DNA from 2 places in the Microbacterium sp. CJ77 genome. Region 2 is predicted to be linked to the other one. Evidence: predicted binding sites of a transcription regulator. Region 2 holds the regulator's gene; the other holds the start of a gene.
The links. Region 2 encodes HspR, which represses chaperone genes until heat shock. Its sites were predicted from a motif close to AAGTTGAGTCNNNNNGACTCAACTT; they were not measured.

Region 1: the regulator HspR is predicted to act here: its motif matches at 2,689-2,713, upstream of C2868_RS15215 (Hsp20/alpha crystallin family protein).

The regions. Positions count from the first base shown of each region.
Region 1 is NZ_PQBR01000025.1:89,661-101,000, reverse strand. It holds gene C2868_RS15225 (DUF2207 domain-containing protein) at 1-1,553, opposite strand, end outside; gene C2868_RS15220 (MarR family winged helix-turn-helix transcriptional regulator) at 1,623-2,057, shown strand; gene C2868_RS15215 (Hsp20/alpha crystallin family protein) at 2,136-2,600, opposite strand; gene C2868_RS15210 (zinc-binding dehydrogenase) at 2,879-4,024, shown strand; gene C2868_RS15205 (CoA-acylating methylmalonate-semialdehyde dehydrogenase) at 4,050-5,543, shown strand; gene glsA (glutaminase A) at 5,544-6,482, opposite strand; gene C2868_RS15195 (alpha/beta fold hydrolase) at 6,590-7,732, shown strand; partial or broken gene C2868_RS15190 (IS481 family transposase) at 7,871-8,803, shown strand; gene C2868_RS15185 (carbamoyl-phosphate synthase large subunit) at 8,838-10,049, opposite strand; gene C2868_RS15180 (hypothetical protein) at 10,173-10,874, shown strand; gene C2868_RS15175 (DEAD/DEAH box helicase) at 10,925-11,340, shown strand, end outside.
Region 2 is NZ_PQBR01000023.1:111,723-123,062, reverse strand. It holds gene C2868_RS12410 (lipocalin family protein) at 1-467, shown strand, start outside; tRNA gene C2868_RS12405 (tRNA-Gly) at 539-612, opposite strand; gene dcd (dCTP deaminase) at 765-1,370, shown strand; gene C2868_RS17745 (MarR family winged helix-turn-helix transcriptional regulator) at 1,466-2,206, opposite strand; gene C2868_RS17740 (MarR family winged helix-turn-helix transcriptional regulator) at 2,320-2,895, shown strand; gene C2868_RS12385 (MFS transporter) at 3,000-4,424, opposite strand; gene dnaK (molecular chaperone DnaK) at 4,743-6,611, shown strand; gene C2868_RS12375 (nucleotide exchange factor GrpE) at 6,615-7,253, shown strand; gene C2868_RS12370 (DnaJ C-terminal domain-containing protein) at 7,265-8,251, shown strand; gene C2868_RS12365 (heat shock protein transcriptional repressor HspR) at 8,274-8,750, shown strand; gene C2868_RS12360 (DUF2252 domain-containing protein) at 8,762-10,141, opposite strand; gene C2868_RS12355 (hypothetical protein) at 10,200-10,793, opposite strand; gene C2868_RS12350 (glycosyltransferase) at 11,037-11,340, shown strand, end outside.

The DNA of each region.
Region 1 (11,340 bases), on a different contig from region 2:
ATCGGCGCGCGCTCCGCACCCCGCGGCGACTGCAGCATCCGGATCCGGTCCGCCTCCGCCCACCCGATGAACACCTTCACACCGGCAAGGTGATCCCGCAGCTCGGCTCCGCGCGATGTCAGCGGTCTCCGCGAGACCAGCACACCCGCGACCACCGCAAGAACCGGCGCGACGAACATCAGAGTCAGACTCCATGCCGGGGTGATACCACCACTCAGACCGATGACGCCGAGAATGACAGCCGCAACCGCGGCCAGAATCCCCACCAGGATCGGCCGTGCACGCACGATACCCGGCACCACGCGCCGAACACCCATCGCCGTCAGCGTCGCATCCGCTTCCTTCAGGATCTTCTGCGCCGTGCGCGAGACGCGCGCGTCGCTCTTGCCGAGCGTGAACGCGGTCTTTCCGTCGGGGAACATCCCGTCCAGCAGTTCACGGCCGTTCTCGTCGGCCAACGACCGATCGATCAGCTCGAGCTCGAACGTCTGACTCCCCCACCTGCGCGCGCCCTCGACGATCCGGATCGACCCGGCGATGGCCTGCTCGAGCACCTCCGCGGGTATCCCCTTCGTCTGCGCACCCCACAGCACAGCGGATTCGAGCGCGTCGAGACCCGGCGGAGGATCATACTCGGCGATAACGGTCGGGCGGCCCGGCTCGTCGCGCAACCAGCGGCGACGGACGACCACGGCCCAGATCACGGCCAGCACGCTCACCAGCGCCGCCCCTCCCTGCAACCACCCGATCGGCGAGGCGAAGGGGGACGAATCGAACTCCGCGAACGTGCCGGGCGCGAAGGCGACCGCGATCGTCATGGTCTGTCGCGGCGAAAGCGCGTCGGCTCGAGCCGTGACCACGGCGCCCGCCGCGTCGGGCGTCACCTCGATCTCACAGCGGTCCGTCGATCCGGTCGACCCCTGGTAACACGCGGCGTCACCGGTCAACGACGCGGCAAGATCGGCGTCGAGGATCAGACGCGCCCCGACGCGACCGAAAGGCTGCCGCCACTCCTCTCCGTTCACGTCCCAGTACAGTTCGTCAACGCCGGTGTCGCTGAAGCCCCGGGTGACGTTCTGCAGGTCGTACGTGAAGACGTACGTCTGCGGACCGTGCACGTAGTCGTCCGCGCGTGACGTCACGACCAGGAAGTCGTCCTCGTCCTCGGTCTCGACCGGTCTCTCACCGCCGACGCCATCCGTGACCGACACGAGCGAGGGGAACAGCGGCGCGCCGAGGTAGCTGTTCGGAATCAGCCGCCGCATCCCCCGGTTCTGGTCGGTCTCGGGGAACACGGCAACGAAGGTCTCGACGACCCGCATCCGACTCGTGCCGTCCTCGGCGCGCGTCAGCGTGTACTCGACGTCGAGACTCGCGAACGAGAAGTCGTCCACGTCGCTCGAAACGGCGGCGATGTCCTCGACACTCCCACCAGGTTCGGCTGCCGCCGCCGGCACGACGGCCACCCCGAGCCCCGCAACGATCACCGCCGCCACAGACACCGCCGCGACAGACATCGCAGCGGCCAGGCCTGTCCGGATAATCCCTCGCATAGGCCCAGCCTAGACACGAGCCTTGACCTGCCCACCCGCCAGCGGCGCCGTGCAAGTAGCCTGGACGGCATGACGAACCGCCGCCTCGCCGTGGAAGCGTGGGAGAGTCTGTTCCGCGCGCAGCACGAGGTGTTCACCGAGATCAGCGACGACTTCCGCGGCTCAGGCCTGGAGCAGGGGGAGTACGACGTGCTCCTGACCGTGACTCGCGGGCCCGACATGACCGCGCGACTGCGCGATGTCACGGCGCGCATGCTCGTGAGCCAACCGTCGGTATCGCGCCTCGTCGACCGGATGGTCTCGCGCGGCCTGATCACGAAATGCGCCGACCCCGACGACGGCCGCGGCGCACTCGTCCGCGCGACCGAGGCGGGCGCTTCCGCCTTTCGCGTGGTCGCGACGCATCACGCGCGCACGATCGCCGAGCGGATGTCTCGGCTCGACGACGACGAACTCGAACAGCTCCGCGATCTCACCGCGAAGCTGCGCGGGACGGCGAAGTGACGGTACGCCGAGACGCCTGCCCGAACGATGGATGCCGCACCCCGAGGGGCGCGGCATCCGTTCTGTGCGGTATCGGTCCTACTGCTCGATGAGCTGGGGGCCCGCGGCGTCGGCTTCCGACTCGCGCGCGGCGATGACGGGGCCATCCGCATCGGTCGCGACCTCGATCTTGCGGGGCTTCGCGCGCTCACTGACCGGGATCGTCACAGACAGCACGCCGTTGTTGTAGCTCGCGGAGATGCGGTCGGTGTCGACGCCCTGACCCAGGTTGAGCTGGCGCAGGAAGCTCGCGGCCTCGCGCTCCCGGGTGATCCACTTGACGCCGTCGCCGGCCGTCAGGGTGCGCTCGGCGCGGATCGTCAGCAGCTGGCCGTCGACGTCGATGTCGACCGATCCGGGGTCGATTCCGGGCAGATCGGCGGTCAGCACGTAGTGGTCGCCGTCGCGGTACAGATCCATCGGCATGCGCCGCGGTCCTCGCCGCGCGTCCAGAAGGCTCGTCGCGAGGCGGTCGAGGTCGCGGAACGGGTCGTATGTCGCCATGGTGGTTGTCCTTCCTGGTGTTGCCGGATTCGCTTCCGGCGATGAACGGGTTCGTGTGGAGTTGTGAGGATTCGTATGGAGTTGTGAGGAGTTGAGTCGACTCGACTCAACAATCACAGATTAGCACTCTACCCCCGAGAGTGCCAATGACTTCCGGCGTCTCCGGGCCGCACGTTTTCACCCACCGACAAGCGGAGCGGCGCTGCCCTGTGGGACCGTGGTGCACTTGCCGTGCTTGCGAACACGAGCCCCGGAACGATGACGTCGAGGATCACCCCATGACCGCCACCACACCCGCGACGATGAAAGCCGCCGTCCTGCGCGCGGATGGCCCCGAACTCGAGATCCTCGACGTTCCCCGCCCGACGCCCCGGGCCGGCGAGGCCCTCGTCAAGGTCATCGCGTGCGGCGTCTGCCACACCGACCTGCACGTCATGAAGGGCGAGGTGCGCTTTCCGCGGCCGGCGGTGATGGGGCACGAGATCAGCGGCACCCTCGTGGCGTTCGGCGACGGCACGCCACCGCCGCCCTCGCTCGCGATCGGCGACACGGTCATCGGCGCCTTCATCATGCCGTGCGGGACCTGCCCCGCCTGCGCACGCGGGCGCGACGATCTGTGCGCCGAGTTCTTCGGGCAGAACCGCCTGAACGGAACTCTGTACGACGGCGAGAGCCGCCTCTCGATGCCGGATGGGTCGTTCCTGGCCATGTACTCGATGGGCGGGCTCGCCGAATACGCGGTCGTGCCGATAACCGCGCTGACGCGGCTGCCGGACGGACTCGACCCCGTCACGTCGGCCGTCCTCGGGTGCGCGGCATTCACCGCCTACGGTGCCGTTCACCGGGCCGGCAACGTCCGGCCGGGCGAGGCCGTCGCGGTCGTCGCCGTCGGCGGCGTGGGCAGTGGAGTGGTGCAGATGGCGCGTGCCGCGGGTGCCGACCCGATCATCGCGATCGACGTCGCCGACGACAAGCTCGAGGCCGCCACCGCCCTGGGGGCGACGCACACGATCAACTCGCGCGAGACGGATGCCGCCGCTGCGGTCCGCGAAATCACCGGCGGCCTGGGTCGTGGTCTGGGTGTCGACGTGGCGTTCGAAGCCCTCGGACATCCCGCGACCTTCCGGCAGGCGATCGGACTCCTCGCCGACGGAGGGCGCATGGTGGCGATCGGCATCGCGGTGGGCAACGCTGCGGCCGAGGTCGAGATCACGCCGCTCGTCCGCCGCGGTTACACGATCACCGGATCCTTCGGCGCCCGCACCCGCGCGGACCTTCCGGCCGTCGTCGACATCGCCGCATCCGGCGGATTCGACACCGCGCGTCTTGTCACCCGGCGCTACACGCTCGACAATGCAGATGCCGCGTATCACGCGCTCGCCCGTGGCGAGATCACCGGACGCGCCGTCGTCGTCATGGACTGACCGAACTCCGAACGAAACGAGAGAGATGACCACGCGCATCCCGCACTGGATCGACGGCGAGCGCCACGACACTGGCGACCGGCGTCTCGGCACGGTCTACGACCCCGCGACGGGAGAACAGAGCGGCGCCGTCGTGCTGGCCGAGCCCGCCGACGTCGACGCCGCCGTGCGTGCCGCGACCGTCGCCTTCCCGGCGTGGCGGGACACGTCGATCGCGCGCCGTCAGGCCATCCTCTTCCGATTCCGCGAACTGCTCGAACAGCGCAAGCCCGAGCTCGCCGAGCTCATCACGGCCGAGCACGGCAAGGTCGTCTCGGACGCTCTCGGAGAGATCGCGCGCGGCCAGGAGGTGCTCGAGTTCGCCCTCGGCTTCGCCGACATCCTGAAGGGCGACTACTCGGTCAACGCCTCGACCGGCGTGGACGTCTACTCGTTCCGCCAGCCCATCGGTGTCGCCGCGATCATCAGCCCCGTCAACTTCCCCGCCATGGTGCCGATGTGGTTCTTCCCGATCGCCCTCGCGTCCGGCAACACCGTCGTGCTCAAGCCGAGCGAGAAGGACCCCTCGGCGTCGATGTGGATGGCCGAGCTGCTGGCCGAAGCGGGGCTTCCCACGGGCGTCTTCAACGTGGTGCACGGCGACAAGGTCGCGGTCGACGCCCTCCTGGAGCATCCGGATGTCGCGTCCGTCTCGTTCGTCGGGTCCACCCCGATCGCGCGCTACATCTACGAGACGGCCGCGCGTCACGGCAAGCGCGTGCAGTCACTCGGCGGCGCGAAGAACCACATGCTGGTGCTGCCCGACGCCGACCTCGACCTCGTCGCCGACGCCGCGGTCAACGCCGGGTTCGGCTCTGCCGGCGAGCGCTGCATGGCGATCTCGGTCGTCGTCGCGGTGGAACCCGTGGCCGATGCCCTGATCGAGAAGATCTCGGAGCGGATGGCGGGTCTGCGCATCGGCGACGGGCGCCGCGGCTGCGACATGGGCCCGCTGGTCACACGCGAGCACCGCGACAAGGTCGCCGGGTACATCGATGTGGCGGCGAACGACGGCGCCGAGATCGTCGTGGACGGGCGGGGCGTCGTGCCCGACGGAGCGCCCGGCGGCTTCTGGCTCGGCCCGACCCTGCTCGACCGTGTGCCCACCACCTCGGCCGCCTACATCGAGGAGATCTTCGGGCCCGTGCTGTCGATCGTGCGGGTCGCGACCTACGAGGAGGGCGTCGAGCTGATCAACTCGGGCGCGTTCGGCAACGGCACGGCGATCTTCACGAACGACGGCGGCGCCGCGCGTCGTTTCCAGTACGAGATCCAGGTCGGGATGATCGGGGTCAACGTGCCGATCCCGGTGCCGGTCGCGTACCACTCGTTCGGCGGGTGGAAGGCGTCCGCGTTCGGAGACTCGAAGGCCTACGGTCGCCAGGGTTTCCACTTCTTCACACGCGAGAAGGCAGTCACGGCCCGCTGGCTGGACCCCAGCCACGGCGGAATCAACCTGGGGTTCCCGCAGAACACCTGATCAGTCGTCCAGCGACCCGAACACGTGTAGGTCGAGTTCGGCGCTCAGCAGGTCGGAGGCCCTGCTGCCGCGGACGCTCGTCCCCTGTTCGTCCAGGGGCGGGCTGATGACCGCGGCGCCGAGGGTCTCGGGCACGGAGAGGACGATGGCGCCCGAGACGCTCGACTTCGCGGGGATGCCCACTCGGCGCATCCAGCGTCCCGATCCGTCGTACACACCGCACGTGGCCATGACCGATACGACATCGCGCGCGATCTGCGCGGGCACGACCCGCTCCCCCGTGACCGGGTTGACTCCGCGGAAAGCGAGCGTCGCACCCATCACGGCGAGCGCTTCTGCGTCGACCAGCACGGCGCATGCCCGCGCGTAGACGGCGACGGCGTCGTCGGCGCCGACGCGCAGTGTGCCTTCGGAGCGCATGAGGTGGGCGAGGGCGTGGTTGCGATCGCCCAGCAGATGCTCGTTGCGCGCGACGTCCTCATCCACCTCGAGCGCGCGCCCGGCGAAGGCCGAGAGGCCCCGCAGGATGCGCTCGTTCCGGCCCGCGACGTCGCCGCCGTCCACGACCGCGGCCGTCAACAGCGCCCCCGCGTTCACCATGGGGTTCGGTGGGCGGCCCGTGCCGCTCTCGAGCTTGATCGCATCGAATGCTTCGCCCGTCGGCTCGATCCCGATCCGATCGAGCACGTCGCCGTCCGTGTCGAGCAGCGCGAGGGCGAACAGGAACGGCTTGACGGCGGACTGAACGCTGAACGCGACGTCGGCCTGGGCAGTCACCCAGATGGACCCGTCGCGAAGCGCGAGCGCGATGCCCAGCAGCTCGGGGTCGGCGTCGGCGAGCTGCGGGATGCTGTCATCGACCGCACCCCCGCTCTGGCGCATGACCCGATCACGCAGGCCGTCGAGGTCATACGTCTGCGGGTCGGGTGTTCTCGGCATACCCCCACCCTGTCATGTGCGCCCGGAACCATGCCGTGAGCGTCCGGCACCATCGCGGCATCGACGCGGCATCGACGCGGCCGTGGCCGACCGAATACGCTCGGGGAGTGACAGGCATCCACCGCGTCCTTCGACCGGCGACGGAGCGTGCACCCGCCTTCTCGCTGGCGTACACGCGATCGGGTCCGCCTTCCGCTACTCCGCTCGTCGTCATCCCCGGCGGTCCCGGACTCGCATCCGTCCTGCCGTACCGAGCGCTGCGTCGACAGGCGGCACACGGCGGTCTGGACGTCATCATGGTCGAGCACCGCGGCATCGGTCACTCGCGGAGCGACACGATGGGCCGCCCACTCCCCCATTCGGCCATGTGGGTCACCGACGTCGTCGACGACATCGCGGCCGTTCTGGAGCAGGAGGGCGTGGGGTCTGCGCTCATCGTCGGCTCGTCGTACGGCAGCTACCTGGCATCATCGTTCGCCGCGAGGCATCCGAGTCGGGTCGCGGGCATGATCCTCGATTCCGCTCTCCAGTCCACGAGCGACCTCGCCCTCGAGCGCGAACGGATCCGCGGACTCTTCTGGGACGCCGATGACGACGTCGCCCACTCCGTGCACCACCTTGCCGAGTCGGGTCGGCTCGACTCCCAGACCTTCGATGTGATCCGCGCGGCCTACGAGCTCGCGGGGCCGGACCTCCTCCGCCCGCTCCTCGCGGCTCGGCTCGCGGGCGCGCGGAACCCTGCGTGGAAGGCGCTCGAAATCTACGCGGGTCGCGGTGACTCGATCGTGCGGATCCCCTCCTTCTTCGAGTTCGATATCGCGGGTGCGATCGGGTTCCGCGAACTCAACTACGGGGCCGCACCCGATGGGCGTCCGCTCGACCCGGCGCTGACCTACGCGCCCCTCGCGGACCGATTCCCCGCGTTCGTCGGCGAGCCGTTCGACCTGCTCCTCGAGAACCGGTCGTTCACCTGGCCCGTGGTCGTTCTCGTCGGCTCACGAGACCTCAGGACGCCACCCACCGCCGCGCGCCGCGTTGCGTCGATGATGCCGGATGCGACGATCGTGGACATCGAGAACGGGCACAGCGCACTCGACACGCATCCTGCGGCCCTGCTCAACGCGATGCGTCAGCTCGCCAACGGCACACCGCACCGACTCCCCGCACTCGCCGGACGACTGAACCGCCTGCCGCGACCCGGACTGGCGGGGATCATTCCCCGAGCGCTCCGCGCGATGATCCGCCGCTGATCCGCCGCGGCGAGATCGCTCCGCGCCCCGACGGCGGGCGCTAGATGTACCGACCCGGATCGTTGTTGACGTAGGAGAGACCTCCGGGGTCGAGTTGGAGCTGTCTAGTTCTTCAGCTCGAACCCACGGAGGTCTCTCTTGTCTCACGCTAATGCCCGGCTGACTCCGGCCGGCCGGTTGATCATGGTCCAGCGCATCCAGTCGGGGCGTGCGGTCGCGCATGTCGCGGCGGAGATGGGCATCTCCCGCACGACCGCGTGGCGGTGGTGGCGGCGGTTCCGGGAGGCGGGCGTCGCGGGACTGCAGGAGCGTTCCAGCGTCGCTCACACCCATCCGCACCAGACGGGACCCTGCCAGGAGACGCGAGTGAGGATCATGCGTGAACTGACCCGTCGCGGCCCGGTCTTCATCGGCGCACGGCTGGGGATGCACGCGTCCGTGGTCGGTCGGGTGCTGCGCCGCCATCATGTTCCGCTGCTGCGGGACCTCGACCCGGTCACCGGCGTCGTGATCAAGGCAACCCGGCGGTCCGCGAACCGCTACGAGCACGCCCATCCCGGGTCGCTGATCCACATCGACGTGAAGAAGCTCGGCCGGATCCCCGACGGCGGCGGATGGCGCGCTCACGGTCGCAGCGAAAAGGTCCGCGGCCGCGGGATCGGCTACGACTACATCCACACCGCGATCGATGACCACTCCCGCGTCGCTTACGCCGAGACCCATGACGATGAGAGGGGCGTCACCGCTGCCGGGTTCCTCGAACGGGCGATCGCGTTCTACGCCACCCTCGGCGTCACGGTCGAACGCGTCATCAGCGACAACGCGTTCGCCTACCGAAAGTCTGCAGCATTCCACCGCGTGATCGACGCGCACCACATCACGCAGAAGTTCATCAAGCCACACTGCCCCTGGACCAATGGGAAAGTCGAGCGCCTGAACCGCACCCTCACCACCGAGTGGGCCTACGCCCGCCCCTTCACCTCGAACGCCGAACGCCGCGCCGCCTTGCGGGCCTGGCTCGACTACTACAACCTAGACAGAGCCCACCTCGGCATCGGAGGCCGAACCCCATCGACCGAATCACCAACGGTCGAGGTCAGTACAGCTAGATGCGCTGCTCGTGAACGGCCTCGAGCGCCTCGGCGTCCGCCGCCGTCATCCCCGCGATCGGTTCGCCGTTCCAGACGATGTCGTCGCCGAGCGCCGCGAGGAGCTCCTTGCGGTCGCCGTGGCTGAGCTTCGCCCCGTGGATGAGCGTCGCGGGGCTCCACATCATCGCCAGGGAATCGTGCCACTGTGCCCCCACGTCGCGCACGTGGATCAGATCGTGGAGCGACGTCGGCAGGTGGCTGAGGGGTTCGGCGAAGCAGTCCGCGAGCACCGCGAGCTTCACTTCCCGCTCGACGCCCGGCTCGACGACCGCGACGCCGTCCCCCTCGCCGACGAGCGCGGCCGAGAACTCCTCGGCGCCGAGCAGGATGATCCCGTTCGTCGGGCGCGGGTTGCACTCGATGGCGAAGAGCTCACCATCGTTGTCGACGAAGTCGAACGACAGCTGCCCGGTGAAGCCGGTGTCGAGCGCATCCACGATCCGCTGCGTGTAGTCGAGCGTGACGGAGCTGTCGACGGCGAGGAAGGTGATGCCGGTGCTGTGGGCCCACTGCTCCGGCGCCCGGTACGTGCAGTGCGAGGTGACACGGCCGTCGACGATCGTGCTGTAGGTGCACACCATGGGCCCGTCGACGAAGGGCTGGACGAGCCAGGGCTGATCGGGCGTGGGATGGCAATCGCTCACCTCGACCTTTCCGGCGAGCGGACCCGTGTTGGTGAGCAGGCCGACCCCGCCACGAGAGAACGCCGCACGGGCGAAGAAGCGGGGGAAGCGCGCGATGGCCTCGGCGAGGGATGCATCGTCCGTCGCGACGACGGTCTCCGGAATCGGCACACCGGCCTGCTCCACGAGCCGCTGGAAGCTGGCCTTGTCGTGCAGCCGCGCGAGACTGTCGAACTGCCCCGCGTAGAGGCTAACACCGTCAGCCAGGTCGGCCGCGCGCGCGGCGAGGTAGAAGACCTCTTCGAAGGTGGGAACGATCAGATCGATCCCGTGCCGCGCGACGATGTCGTTGATGTCGTCGATGAAGGCATCCGTCTCGAACCGCGGTGATGCGGTGACCTCGTGTGCCGTCAGATACTTCGAGTGGCTTCCGACCGCGCCCGCGTAGGTGTCGCTCGCGACGACCGCGTGGCCCGTGGCCCCGAGCTTCCGGATCGCATCCAGCGCGAAGGTGTTCCTCGAGCTCGTGACCAGTACGCGCATCAATCGCCCTTTCGATGGGGAAGAGTGGGTGAGCCCACCCTACGGCTACGCTGCTGGGACGAGCGTTCGGCGCCCCCGCGGTACAGACCGTGAGCAGTCGGTGAGCGGGCAGGAGATCGGGACGTGCAGGATCTTGCCAGGTGGGTCGTCGCGCTGTCGACTCTCGTGGGCTTCGGGTTGACGATGGGATTGAACCCCGCGCTGTACGGCGCCACCGCCGACATGCTCGCACGCAACATGCACGTCGCCGCCCGGATGAGCTGGATGGTCGCGGGTCTCGCAACCGGCGCGACGGCGCTGTTCGCCCTGCTGCAGACCTTCGATCCGACGAACCTCGTCATCGCCATCCGCGGCGATGTGGATGCCGCGTTGCTGAGTCGCGTGGTCGACTTCGTCGTCGGGGCGATCTTCCTCGCCATCGCCGCCCTGATCGCGTGGTGGGTGTTCCGCGTCCCGACGCGTCCCATTCGCCCGGCACGGGCGCGTGCCCAGAACGCACCCGCGATCACCTACTTTCCGCTCGGGCTGAGCTGCGCGGTGATCGGGTTCACGACGTTGCCGATCATGTACATGACCGGACGCGTGACCGCGGGTCTGACCGCGCACCTCGGACTCCGGCTCGCCGCGTACGCCGTGTTCCTCGTCGCGCTGGTCGGTCCCTTCCTCGTCCTCGCCTGGATCTGGTCCCGGTTTCCGACCATCTCGCGCCACGTCACGGAGTTCTACGCGCGCATCACCCACGGGGACTATCGCTGGGCATCGGCCGCTCTGCTCGGGGTCGCCGGGCTGGTCTTCATCGGTCTCGGCCTGTTCGCCGAGCGCTAGCTTCGGTCGCCGAGTCGCGTGGGCACGGTTGGGGGACTACCGTCGAATCCATGGCCTACCCCAGCGAGAACGACACCGTCGAGGCAGAGCCTGCCCGCCCGGAATCCAGCTTTGCCGATCTCGGTCTCGATGACGCGGTCATGAAGGCGTTGAAGGACGTCGGATACGAGACGCCCTCCGCCATCCAGGCCGCGACCATTCCCCCGCTTCTGGCGGGTCGAGACGTCGTCGGTCTCGCGCAGACGGGCACGGGGAAGACGGCCGCGTTCGCCCTGCCGATCCTCTCCCGGCTGGATCTGTCGCAGAAGACTCCGCAGGCGCTCGTGCTCGCCCCCACCCGTGAACTGGCCCTGCAGGTCTGCGAGGCGTTCGAGAAGTACGCGTCGCACCTGCGCGGCGTCCACGTCCTCCCCGTCTACGGCGGCCAGGGCTACGGCCAGCAGCTCTCGGCGCTCCGCCGAGGCGT
Region 2 (11,340 bases):
GCCACGGGTATGAGTGGACCGAGTTCTCGGTGCAACTCCCCGACAGCCTGCAGGGCATGCTGATCGCAACGACGGGGCAGCAGGAGGTCGGACAGCTGCACTATGCGATGCTCGGCGGCGCCGGTTCGTCGCAGTCGGCGAACGGCACGTTGCAGCCCACCGCCAACTGGCCGCAGGGCGCAATCCACATCACGCCGACCTCCAACACCTGGACGTCACCGCACAGCTGCTACGTCTATCACCTGGAGTACGAGGTCCAGCTCGACGGCTCATCGGCCCGCCCCGCGGCCGATCTCGTCTTCAGCGCCACCGCGTCGGATCAAGAGCTCAACGCCTTGAACCGCGCGGTCTACGAGGGCCTCTTCTCCTACAGCGGCACCCTCGGCGGCGAGGCCGTCAGCGGCTATGCCTGGGGCGAGATCCAGGGTGTGCCGCCGACCGGAAACCCCGTTCCGCCGAACTGCTAGTCCTGCGGTCGATTCCTGCGGCACAAACGCGAATGCCCTCCCGCGCGACCGTTGGTCGCACGTGGGGGCATTGGAGGGGATGACGGGAATCGAACCCGCGCTATCAGCTTGGGAAGCTGAAGTTCTGCCATTGAACTACATCCCCGGAACGCCTTGCGGCGCCTGGTAAGCCTAGCAAACGGGCCGTGCCGCGTTCGCTTGGTTCACGATTCAGTCTCGACGACGCGAGTCGATCGCCGGTGCGTCCAAGATCCGCAGACCGAATTGCGAACACGGTCGGCTCGGTAGGCTGAGCCCGTGCTGCTCTCGGATCGTGACATCAGGCTCGAACTCGACGCGCGACGGATCGGGCTCGAGCCCTACGACCCGCAGATGGTGCAGCCCTCGAGCGTCGATGTGCGACTAGACCGGTACTTCCGGCTGTTCGACAACCACAAGTACCCCTTCATCGATCCGGCCGAGGATCAGCCCGAGCTGACGCACCTGATCGAGACGGCGCCCGATGAGCCGTTCATCCTGCACCCGGGGGAGTTCGTGCTGGGCAGCACCTTCGAACTCATCTCATTGCCCGACGACGTCGCCGCCCGACTCGAGGGCAAGTCCTCGCTCGGTCGCCTCGGACTGCTGACCCACTCGACGGCGGGCTTCATCGACCCCGGATTCTCGGGCCATGTCACGCTCGAGCTCTCGAACGTCGCGACTCTGCCGATCAAGCTCTGGCCGGGAATGAAGATCGGCCAGCTCTGCTTCTTCCGCCTGTCGTCGCCGACCGAGAACCCCTACGGCTCGGGCCCCTATGGCAACCGATATCAGGGGCAGCGCGGGCCCACGGCATCCCGCTCGTTCCAGAACTTCCACCGCACCGACGTCGGCACCACCGATGAGGGTGCGCGCGGCGCCTGACGCGTCGCGCAGGCGTCGCGCGAGAGGACGCAACATGCCGTGTCGTCGCGGTGCGCGACGGCATGTTGCGTCCTCTCGGTGAGGGATGCCGGCGCTCAGGATGCCTCGGCGCGCTCCCTCGCGGCGCGGAACCCCGCGTCGAAGCCGCGCTCGAAAGCGCGCTCCGCGTGGCGCTCGCCGCGGTGATCGCCACGCCGGTGCTCACGCGGACCGCAGCGCTCGCGCTCGCCGTGGTGTCCTGCCCGGGGGTCGAAGTCCGGGCCGAATGCGGGGCCCACGCCAGGGCCGAATGCGCGACCGAAGCTCGGGCCGAACGCCGGGCCGAACCCGCGGTCCGGGCCGAACCCCCGTCCCGGTCCGAAGCCGCCTCGGCCGTGCCGAGGCATCCGTTCGCTCTCGTCCCAGCCCAACTCGCGGGCGATGGCTTCGAGTGAAGCGGTCATGGTGGCGTAGTCGTCGGCCGTCACGGCGCTCGAGACGCGCTCGCGGATGCCGTCGACGATCCCGGCCAGGCGCGCCTTCGCGGCACGCCCCTCGTCGGTCAGCGTCCACGAATCCTCGGTGCGCGCGATCCAGCCGCGCTCGGCGAGCGCGCGCAGGCGCTTGCCTCCGCGTCCCTGGACCCGGGAGGCGAGCCAACCGGGCACGTCCACGTCGCCGGACACCGCGTTCAGCAGCATCCAGTCGCGTCGATCGACGTCCTCGGCGGCGAGCGCATTCGCGAACTCGCGCGTGATCATGGCGTCGACGGCGCGCAGCCAGTAACCGAGGGGGAGGGGCGCAGTCGGGCGGGCGTCGTCGGAAGCGCCGTTCGGTGTGTTCTGTGTGTCGTTCATGGGAAGTCCTTTCGGGTGTCCGGGAACAGCCGGACTCTTTGCATGTCATGTGACATGTGCATGTACTATGACATGGAAATGGATGCATGTCAACTCACATGTAAGTTAGGGCCATGGCCCACCACGATTCCCCGCGCGACGCCCGACCCGGACAGGGCGGCGATGATGCCGACGCGATCGCCGCCGCCCTCGCGCGCCTGCGCGGACGACGGATGCCCCGGCCGCCGTGGGGCGACGAGGGCCCGCATCGCGGACCGGGCATGCGGGGAGGCCCGGGCTGGATGCGGGGCGCACCCCACCGTGGTGAGCACCCGCACGCGGGCGCCCCGCCGTGGGTTCCGCCCCGCCTGGGTGGCCCCGCGCGGATGCGCCTTCTCGAGACGCTCGCCCAGGCATCCGGTCCGCTGTCGATCGGCGAGATCGCGGATGCCGTCGGCGTCGATCAGCCTCGGGCGTCCCGCCTGGTGCAGCAGGGTGTCGAACTCGGGGTCGTGCGTCGCGAGGCGGACCCGGACGATGCCCGGCGCACGCGCGTCGCGCTGACGGATGCAGGTGCGGCTCTCGTCCGCGGCTTCCGCGGCGACCGGCGCGAGGCGATCGACCGCGCCCTCTCGACGTTCACGGATGCCGAGCGGGCCGACCTCGCCCGGCTGTTGACCAAGCTCGCGGACGGCTGGCCGCAGGGCTGAGGCCGGGGCATCCGCCCGCGGCCCGCCCGCGAACGGTCGCGACACGCCGTGTGCGTGTGTGGTTCAACGGCGAGTCGCGTCCGTTCGCGCACCGCACGTGCCGCTCAGTTCTGCGGGCGAGGTGCGGGAAGGCGTACGAACAGCAGCAGGACGAGGCCGAGGGTCAGCACGGCGGCTATCCCGAGCACACCCCAGACCGTGGCCCCGAAGATCGCGATGGACAGGGTCCAGCCGGCGGGGGCGAGGAAGCTCGCGACGCGGCCGGTCGTGGCGTACAGACCGAAGATCTCGCCCTGCATCCCTTCGGGTGTGACGCGGGCGAGTAGCGAACGACTCGCGGCCTGTGCGGGACCGACGCATGCCGACAGCACGAGTCCGCAGATCCAGAACACCGCTTTGCCGCTGTCCTGCAGGATCAGGAGCACCACGGCCGCGAGGATCAGCGCTGAGAGCGCGGTGATGATGACGTTGCGCGCACCGAAACGATCGTCGACCGCACCGGCGATGATCGTGGATATGCCGGCCACGACGTTCGCCGCGATCGCGAAGATGAGCACCTCGGTCGACGAGAACCCGAACGCGACGGCGGCCAGGATGCCACCGAATGCGAAGACGCCGCCCAGGCCGTCACGATAGACGGCGCTCGCGAGGAGGAACCAGAAGGTGGACCGGTGCGAACGGAAGAGCGCACGCACATCCTTCACCAGTACGGCGTACGCGACGAAGAAGTTCACTTTCTGACCGGGAGCAGAGGCCGGCCCCTCCGGGACGGTGAGGAACAGGGGGAGTGAGAACAGGATCGTCCACACGCCGCAGCCCACCGCGATGAGGCGATAGGCGAGGCCGTCCGAGGTGTCCATCCCGAACCACTCGAGCTGCGTCACGACGACGACGAGCGTCAGGGCGACGATGCCGCCGATGTACCCCAGCCCCCAGCCGAGACCGCTCACCTTGCCGATCGTGCGGGGAGTAGACACCTGGACGAGCATCGCGTTGTAGTTGACGCCCGCTATCTCGGAGACGACTGCGCCGATCGCGAGGATGATGGCGCCGTACCAGAAGTACGCGGGGTCGGCCCGTACGAAGAACAGCGCGAACTGCGCCAGCGCGAGAAGCATCGTGAAGACGAAGAGCAAGCGCTTCTTTCGGCCGGCGCGGTCGGCGCTCTGGCCGAGCACGGGGGCGAGAACGAGGATCAGCAGTCCCGCGATGGTCGTCACCAACCCGTACCCGCTCGACAGATCGGCGAGCGCCCGTTCCTTCAGGGGGTCGCTCGCAGGCAGCGCGGCGATGTCGGGCGGCAAGAATGCGTCCGAGACCAGATACAGCGAGGCGAAGACGAAGGTCAGGACGACCGAGTTGAACGGCTGCGTCGCCCAGTCCCACAGAGCCCATGCCGCGACATGGCGGCGCGGGACGACGCGGTCGCTCGGAGAGTCCTGGAACGCGACGCCAATCGGACCCAGGGCGCGCGTGTTCGCGGCGACGGGGGGAGGGGGCGAGGATTCGGGCTGACGCGTGTCGGACATGTCGGTCACGTTAGGACCCCTCCGTGAACACTCGGTGCGGCGTTGCGTCGAGGCATGTGCACAGGGTATCGCCGCGTCGGCGGCGAGGGGAGGGCGGGCGGCCGTATGGGGTCCGCTGGGCGGGGCGCCTCCGCGCACTCCGCCAAACTTGAGCCCGTTCATATCAAGTTCATTTGACGAGCGGGAGACGGATCGCTAGGCTTGAGTCAGCACGGCTCAAGGTCCCGAACGCGGGAGTGGATGCCGAGCAGCAGACTTCAGAAGAATCGGGGCCGCGGCATCCGTCCGGCCTCACACGAAGAAGAGAGAGACACACACATGCCACGTGCAGTTGGAATCGACCTCGGCACGACCAACTCGGTCGTCAGCGTCCTCGAGGGCGGCGAGCCGAAGGTCATCGCGAACGCCGAGGGTTTCCGCACGACCCCCTCGGTCGTCGCATTCACGAAGGACGGCGAAGTGCTCGTCGGCGAGACCGCCAAGCGCCAGGCCGTGACCAACGTCGACCGGACGATCTCGTCGGTCAAGCGCCACATGGGCACGGACTGGACGTTCGAGGTCGACGGCAAGAAGTGGACGCCCCAGGAGATCTCGGCGCGCATCCTCGGCAAGCTCAAGCGTGACGCCGAGGAGTACCTCGGTGACAGCGTGACCGACGCCGTCATCACGGTGCCCGCGTACTTCAACGACGCCGAGCGCCAGGCCACCAAAGAGGCCGGCGAGATCGCGGGCCTGAACGTCCTGCGCATCATCAACGAGCCCACCGCGGCCGCCCTGGCCTACGGCCTCGACAAGGGCAAGGAAGACGAACTCATCCTCGTTTTCGACCTCGGTGGTGGAACGTTCGACGTCTCGTTGCTCGAGGTGGGCAAGGACGACGACTTCTCGACCATCCAGGTGCGCTCCACCGCGGGCGACAACCGCCTCGGCGGCGACGACTGGGACCAGCGGGTCGTCGACCACCTGATCAAGCAGTTCAAGGACACCACGGGTGTGGATGTCTCGGGCGACAAGATCGCCCTGCAGCGCCTCAAGGAGGCCGCGGAGCAGGCGAAGAAGGAGCTCTCGAGCTCGAGCTCGACGAGCATCAACCTGCCCTACCTGTCGCTGACCGAGAACGGCCCCGTGTCGCTGTCGGAGACGCTGACGCGCGCCAAGTTCGAGGACCTGACCAAGGACCTGCTCGACCGCACCAAGAAGCCGTTCGAGGATGTCATCCGTGAGGCCGGCATCAAGGTCGACGACATCGCGCACGTCGTGCTCGTGGGTGGTTCGACCCGCATGCCCGCCGTCGCCGAGCTCGTCAAGCGCGAGGCCGGCAAGGAGGCCAACAAGGGCGTCAACCCGGATGAGGTCGTCGCCGTCGGCGCGGCCCTCCAGGCTGGCGTGCTGAAGGGCGAGCGCAAGGACGTCCTGCTCATCGACGTGACCCCCCTGAGCCTCGGCATCGAGACCAAGGGCGGCATCATGACCAAGCTCATCGAGCGAAACACCGCGATCCCGACCAAGCGGAGCGAGACCTTCACGACCGCCGACGACAACCAGCCGTCGGTCGCGATCCAGGTCTTCCAGGGCGAGCGCGAGTTCACCCGCGACAACAAGCCGCTGGGCACGTTCGAGCTCACCGGTATCGCCCCGGCGCCGCGCGGAATCCCGCAGGTCGAGGTCACCTTCGACATCGACGCCAACGGCATCGTGCACGTGTCCGCGAAGGACAAGGGCACCGGCAAGGAGCAGTCGATGACGATCACGGGTGGCTCGTCGCTTCCCAAGGAGGACATCGAGCGCATGGTGCGCGAGGCCGAGGAGCACGCCGCCGAGGACAAGAAGCGGCGCGAGTCCGCCGAGGTCCGCAACCATGCCGAGACGCTTTCGTACTCGATCGAGAAGCTCATCAAGGAGAACGAGGACAAGCTGCCGACCGAGGTCAAGGACTCGGTCCAGGCCGACGTCGACGCCCTCAAGACCGCTCTCGCGGGCGACGACGACGACGCGGTGAAGACCGCGTTCGACAAGCTCAACCAGAGCCAGTCCCAGCTCGGCGAGGCCATCTATCAGGCGTCACAGGCGGCGGGCGAGAACCCCGACCCCGCGGCGAACGAGCCCGGTGCCGGCAACGTCCCGAACCCCGAAGAGGACGTCATCGATGCCGAGGTCGTGGACGACGAAGACGAGAAGAAGCAGTAGGACATGGCTGACAAGGACGACGTGAATCCCGAGGGGCGGAGCGCCGGTCCTGACGGCACACATCCTGGCACAGGGGGGTCGGAGGAGCAGTCCTCCGGCCCCGTGTCGCAGGAGGGCGTGTCGCAGGACGGGACGGATGCCCAGGGCGACGAGTTGACGCTCGAGGACATCCTCGGCGCGCCTCAGAATGCCGAGGCCGCGGCGCAGGAGGCCGTGCTCGCGGATCTCGAGTCGGCGCTGCTGGGCGACCTCAAGCGCCTGCAGGCGGAGTACGCCAACTACCGGCGACGCACCGAAGAGCAGCGGGAGCGCGAGATCGAGCGCGCGAAGGGCGAGGCGGCCAAGGGACTCCTCCCCGTGCTGGACGATCTGGACCGCGCCGAGAAGCACGGCGATCTGCAGGAGGGCACCCCCTTCTCGGCGATCGGCGACAAGGTGCGCGCCGTCGCGGAGCGACTCGGCGTGACCTCGTTCGGCGCTGCCGGCGACCCGTTCGACCCGCAGTTCCACGAGGCGATCTTCCAGCAGCCCACGCCGGGCACGGAGGTGCCGACGGTGCTCGAGGTCGTCGAGGTCGGGTACCGGCTCGGCTCGGTGGAACTGCGACCCGCCAAGGTCGTCGTCGCCGTGCCCGCGGAGTAGGCGGGACGCCGATGGCTAGCCAGGACTGGTTCGACAAGGACTTCTACAGCGTGCTGGGCGTCCAGAAGGACGTCTCGCCCGCCGAACTCAAGAAGGCCTACCGCAAACTCGCGCGCACCTATCACCCCGACTCCAATCAGGGCGATGCGAAGGCCGAAGCGAAGTTCAAGGAGATCAGCGAGGCGTACTCGGTGCTCTCGGATGCCGGCCAGCGCGAGGAGTACGACCAGATCCGCGCGATGGGCTCGGGCGCGCGCTTCACCGCCGGCGGCGGGGGCAACCAGGGCTTCGAGGATGTCTTCAGCCGCTTCGGCCAGGGCCGCGGCGGGCCCCAGCCCGATTTCGACGACATCTTCTCGATGTTCAACCAGCAGGGTGCGGGCGGGTCGTTCGGATCCGGCCGGTTCGGTCAGACATCCGGTGGTTTCCGCGGTTATGGCGGACCGACGCGCGGCGCCGATATGACGGCGCGCACCACGGTCGACTTCGTCACGGCGACGAAGGGCGAGACGATCACCCTGCAGGGCGAGGACGGCAGCCCGTTCAAGGTCAAGATCCCCGCGGGCGTGGCGGACGGGCAGAAGATCCGTCTGCGCGGGCGCGGACGGCCCTCGCCGGACGGTGGTGAGACCGGCGACATCGTCGTGCAGGTCACGGTTCGACCGCACCCCGTCTTCACGCGCGATGGGCTCAACCTGCGGGTGACGGTGCCGGTGACCTTCACCGAGGCCGCGCTCGGCGCGACGATCGAGGTCCCGACGCTCGGGGGCGACCCCGTCAAGCTGCGGGTCGCCCCCGGGACCCCCTCGGGACGCGTGCTGCGCGTCAAAGGGCGCGGTGTGCAGACACAGAAGGGCACGGGCGACCTTCTCGCCGAGGTGCAGGTGGCGGTTCCTTCGCACCTGGACGATGCGGCACGAGAGGCGCTCGAGCGCTTTCACGAGCTCGAGCCGAAAGAGAACCCGCGCGCGGATCTGATGTCCAAGGCGCGGGGCTAGGGGCGCCATCACGATGAACGGAATGCGCGGCGACGAGATCGACGAGGATGCCCCGATCTTCGCGATCGCGGTTGCCGCCGAGCTCTCGGCGATGCATCCGCAGACCCTCCGGCAGTACGACCGGCTGGGTCTCGTCGTCCCCGCACGTACGCAGGGCGGCTCGCGCCGCTACTCGACGCGTCACGTGGAGCAGCTCCGAGAAGTCGCGCGGCTGTCGTCCGAGGGCATGAGCCTTCCGGCGATCGCGCGCATCCTCGAGTTGGAAGAGGATGTGCGGACCCTGCGTCGTCAGGTGCGCGACCTCGAGTCGCGCATCCGAGCCGAGGTCGAGAACCGGCCCGGCGCCCGTGTCTTCGCGGCGGGGACGGCGGGCGCGGTCATCACGCTGCGCCACGGCAAGCGGGTCCGGCGGGCGACCGAGCTGGTCGTCTGGCGCCCGCTGGATCGTCGGGCCCCGCGTGCCTCCGAAGACGACGTTCCGAAAGCCGGCGAGGGCTGACCGGCGCGAGCTCAGGCGGGGGCGTCCAGGTACGCCGCGTAGTCGTCGCGGGAAGTCTGGGCGTACGCGTACGACCATTCGAGAATCGATTCGCCGACGATCCGCCCGTTGCCGATGTATCCCGCCACCTCGGCGGCCCGTGGGGATTGGCTGTGCGCGCGAGCCAGCGTCACGCCGCACGATGCGGCGTAACGGACGAAGGGCGCGTCGTCGATCGTCGCGACGTCGATGCCCCCTTTCATGTCGTGGAACTGCCGCACGTACAGGTCGCGCTCGCCCGTCTGCACGTGCCCGAGGAACGGGTCGGACACGCCCTGCAGCACACGCTGAAGCGCGACGACACGTGCCCCGTGGCCCCCGCGTTCGACGATGGTCGCCAGAGAGCGCGGTTGAGCGATCCCGCCGAACTGTTCGAGCACGCTGCGCACCGCCTCCTTGGCCTGGAGGATCAGGGCGTGTCCGTCGCCGTCCTCGAACGCGACGACGTAGCAGCGCGTTCCCACGCTCCCGACGCCGACGACTCGCAGGCACACGTCCACCGGGTCGTACTGGCTGGTCAAGAGCGCGATGTCGACGTTCGTCGATGTCTCGTATTCGCGGGTCATCGGCACCACGGTCGCCGCGATCTCGGGGTCGGCGCGCACCATGGTCGGGGGTCGTTCGATGAACCTCAGGCGCCCGTCGGGTCCGGTCTCGGTGAGCTTGCGCACCGCCCGATTGGACGTGCGGCGCGTGGCGTCGCGGGCCGCCGAGCGCAGAACACGCCGCGAGGCGGGGTCCATGGCGGCTATCGCGGCGTCGACATCGAAGTGCTCGAAGTAGCGATCGAGCGGGCTGCGGGCGACAGCGGCAGCCATCGACCTCGCGTAGGCGCGGGTCGCGGCCAGCGCAGCCGTGCGGATCACGTCGTCATCACGGGACGTCGACTGACCACCGACGACGATGCTCGTCACGAGCCGCTTGACGTCCCACTCCCAGGGCGCCCAGCCGGCCTCGTCGAAGTCGTTCAGATCGAAGACCAGCGAACGCTGCGGCGACGCGTAGAAGCCGAAGTTCGCGACGTGCGCGTCGCCGCAGGACGCGACCACGATGCCCGAGTGCGGGTCGGCGGCGAGATCGGCGGCCATGACGGCCGCGGTTCCGCGGTAGAAGGCGAAGGCGCTCTCCGACATCCTCTCCCGCCGCAGCGGAAGCAGTTCGGGCACACGCGTGCTGTTCTGTTCATCGAGGATGCCCGACGCGTCGCGTGCCGCGTCGGATCGCCGGGCCAGATTGCTCCGCGGGGTCCGATCGCGATGGCGCTTTCCGAGCGCTCGGGCCTCCGCGAGCGGCAGCCGTCGTGTCGACGCGGTCGCTGTGCCCGCGGCATCGGGGGCATCCACATCCGTCATGCGCACATTGTGGCACGGCCCCCGTCGTGGTCGACCGCGCGTGGGGGCCCGGTGATCATCAGGCGGGGTCGATCCGGAGCGTCCGAGTGCCCTCGCCGACGCTCAGGTCGTCGATGAGCCGGATGCTTCGGGCCACCTCGTCGATCGCCGGTAGTACCGTCCCGAACCGCGTGCGGTCGCTGCACACCGCGTTGACGGTCACGAAGTGCGTGCCCGTGTCCCACGTGTAGGTGGCGAAGGGCGGCGTGCGCTCGTCGACGGGCAGGTTCATCACGAGCCGCTCGCCGAGGCCGAGATAGGTGCCGCGGAACGATTCGGTGTCGTCGTACTCCATCGGCATCATGGCACGCGCGGCCCTCAGCTGAGCCGTCGCCTCCTGCACCTGCGCGAGCATGACGACGAGCTCGGGGTCGGACTTCCAGACCCACACGAGCACACGACCCTCCGCGCGGCGCATCAGCAGCGGAGCGGCCTGACTCATCGCCCACGCGGCGAAACCGGAAGAGGGACGCTCGGTCGCCCCCATCGCGCGATTCGCCTGCGACAGCAGCATCCCGATGGCGGCCTTGCGGTGTCGCCGACCGCGCCAGCCGAGCGACCCCGTCACCGCCACCCAGCGGTTCGGATCGGCATCGGCCTGCAATCTCGCCATGTCCCCACAGTAGGACGGATGCCTGGGGGTCCGCCCCGCCGCGGGCGCGGGACCCCGGGCGTGCCAGGACGCTCGGGTAGAGTGGGCCGCGCGCAGCACCCGACCGTGCGACCCCGTTCCGCCGCACAGATTGGCACCCAGCATCCCGTGAGTTCCTCCGAGACCCACGGCGTCCCTCGCGAGTCCGCCTCGGCGGTGCCCGCCGGGGATGCGACCGCTTCCGCGCGTCCGTTGACCGTCGTGATGGGCTGCGACACCTTCTTTCCCGACGTGAACGGGGCCGCTCGTTTCAGCGAGCGACTCGCCGCGGGCCTCGTTCAGCGGGGACACGATGTGCATGTCGTGGCGCCGAATCAGGCGTATCGCCGCAAGGCACCCGGCATCGAGATCATCGAGGGCGAGCCCATGACGGTCCACCGGCTGCCGTCGGTGCGCTGGCCCCCGCACGACTGGTTGCGCTTCGTCTGGCCATGGCGCAGCAAGCACTACGCCCGGCAGGTGCTCGATTCCGTCAAGCCCGACGTCGTCCACATCCAGTCCCACATCG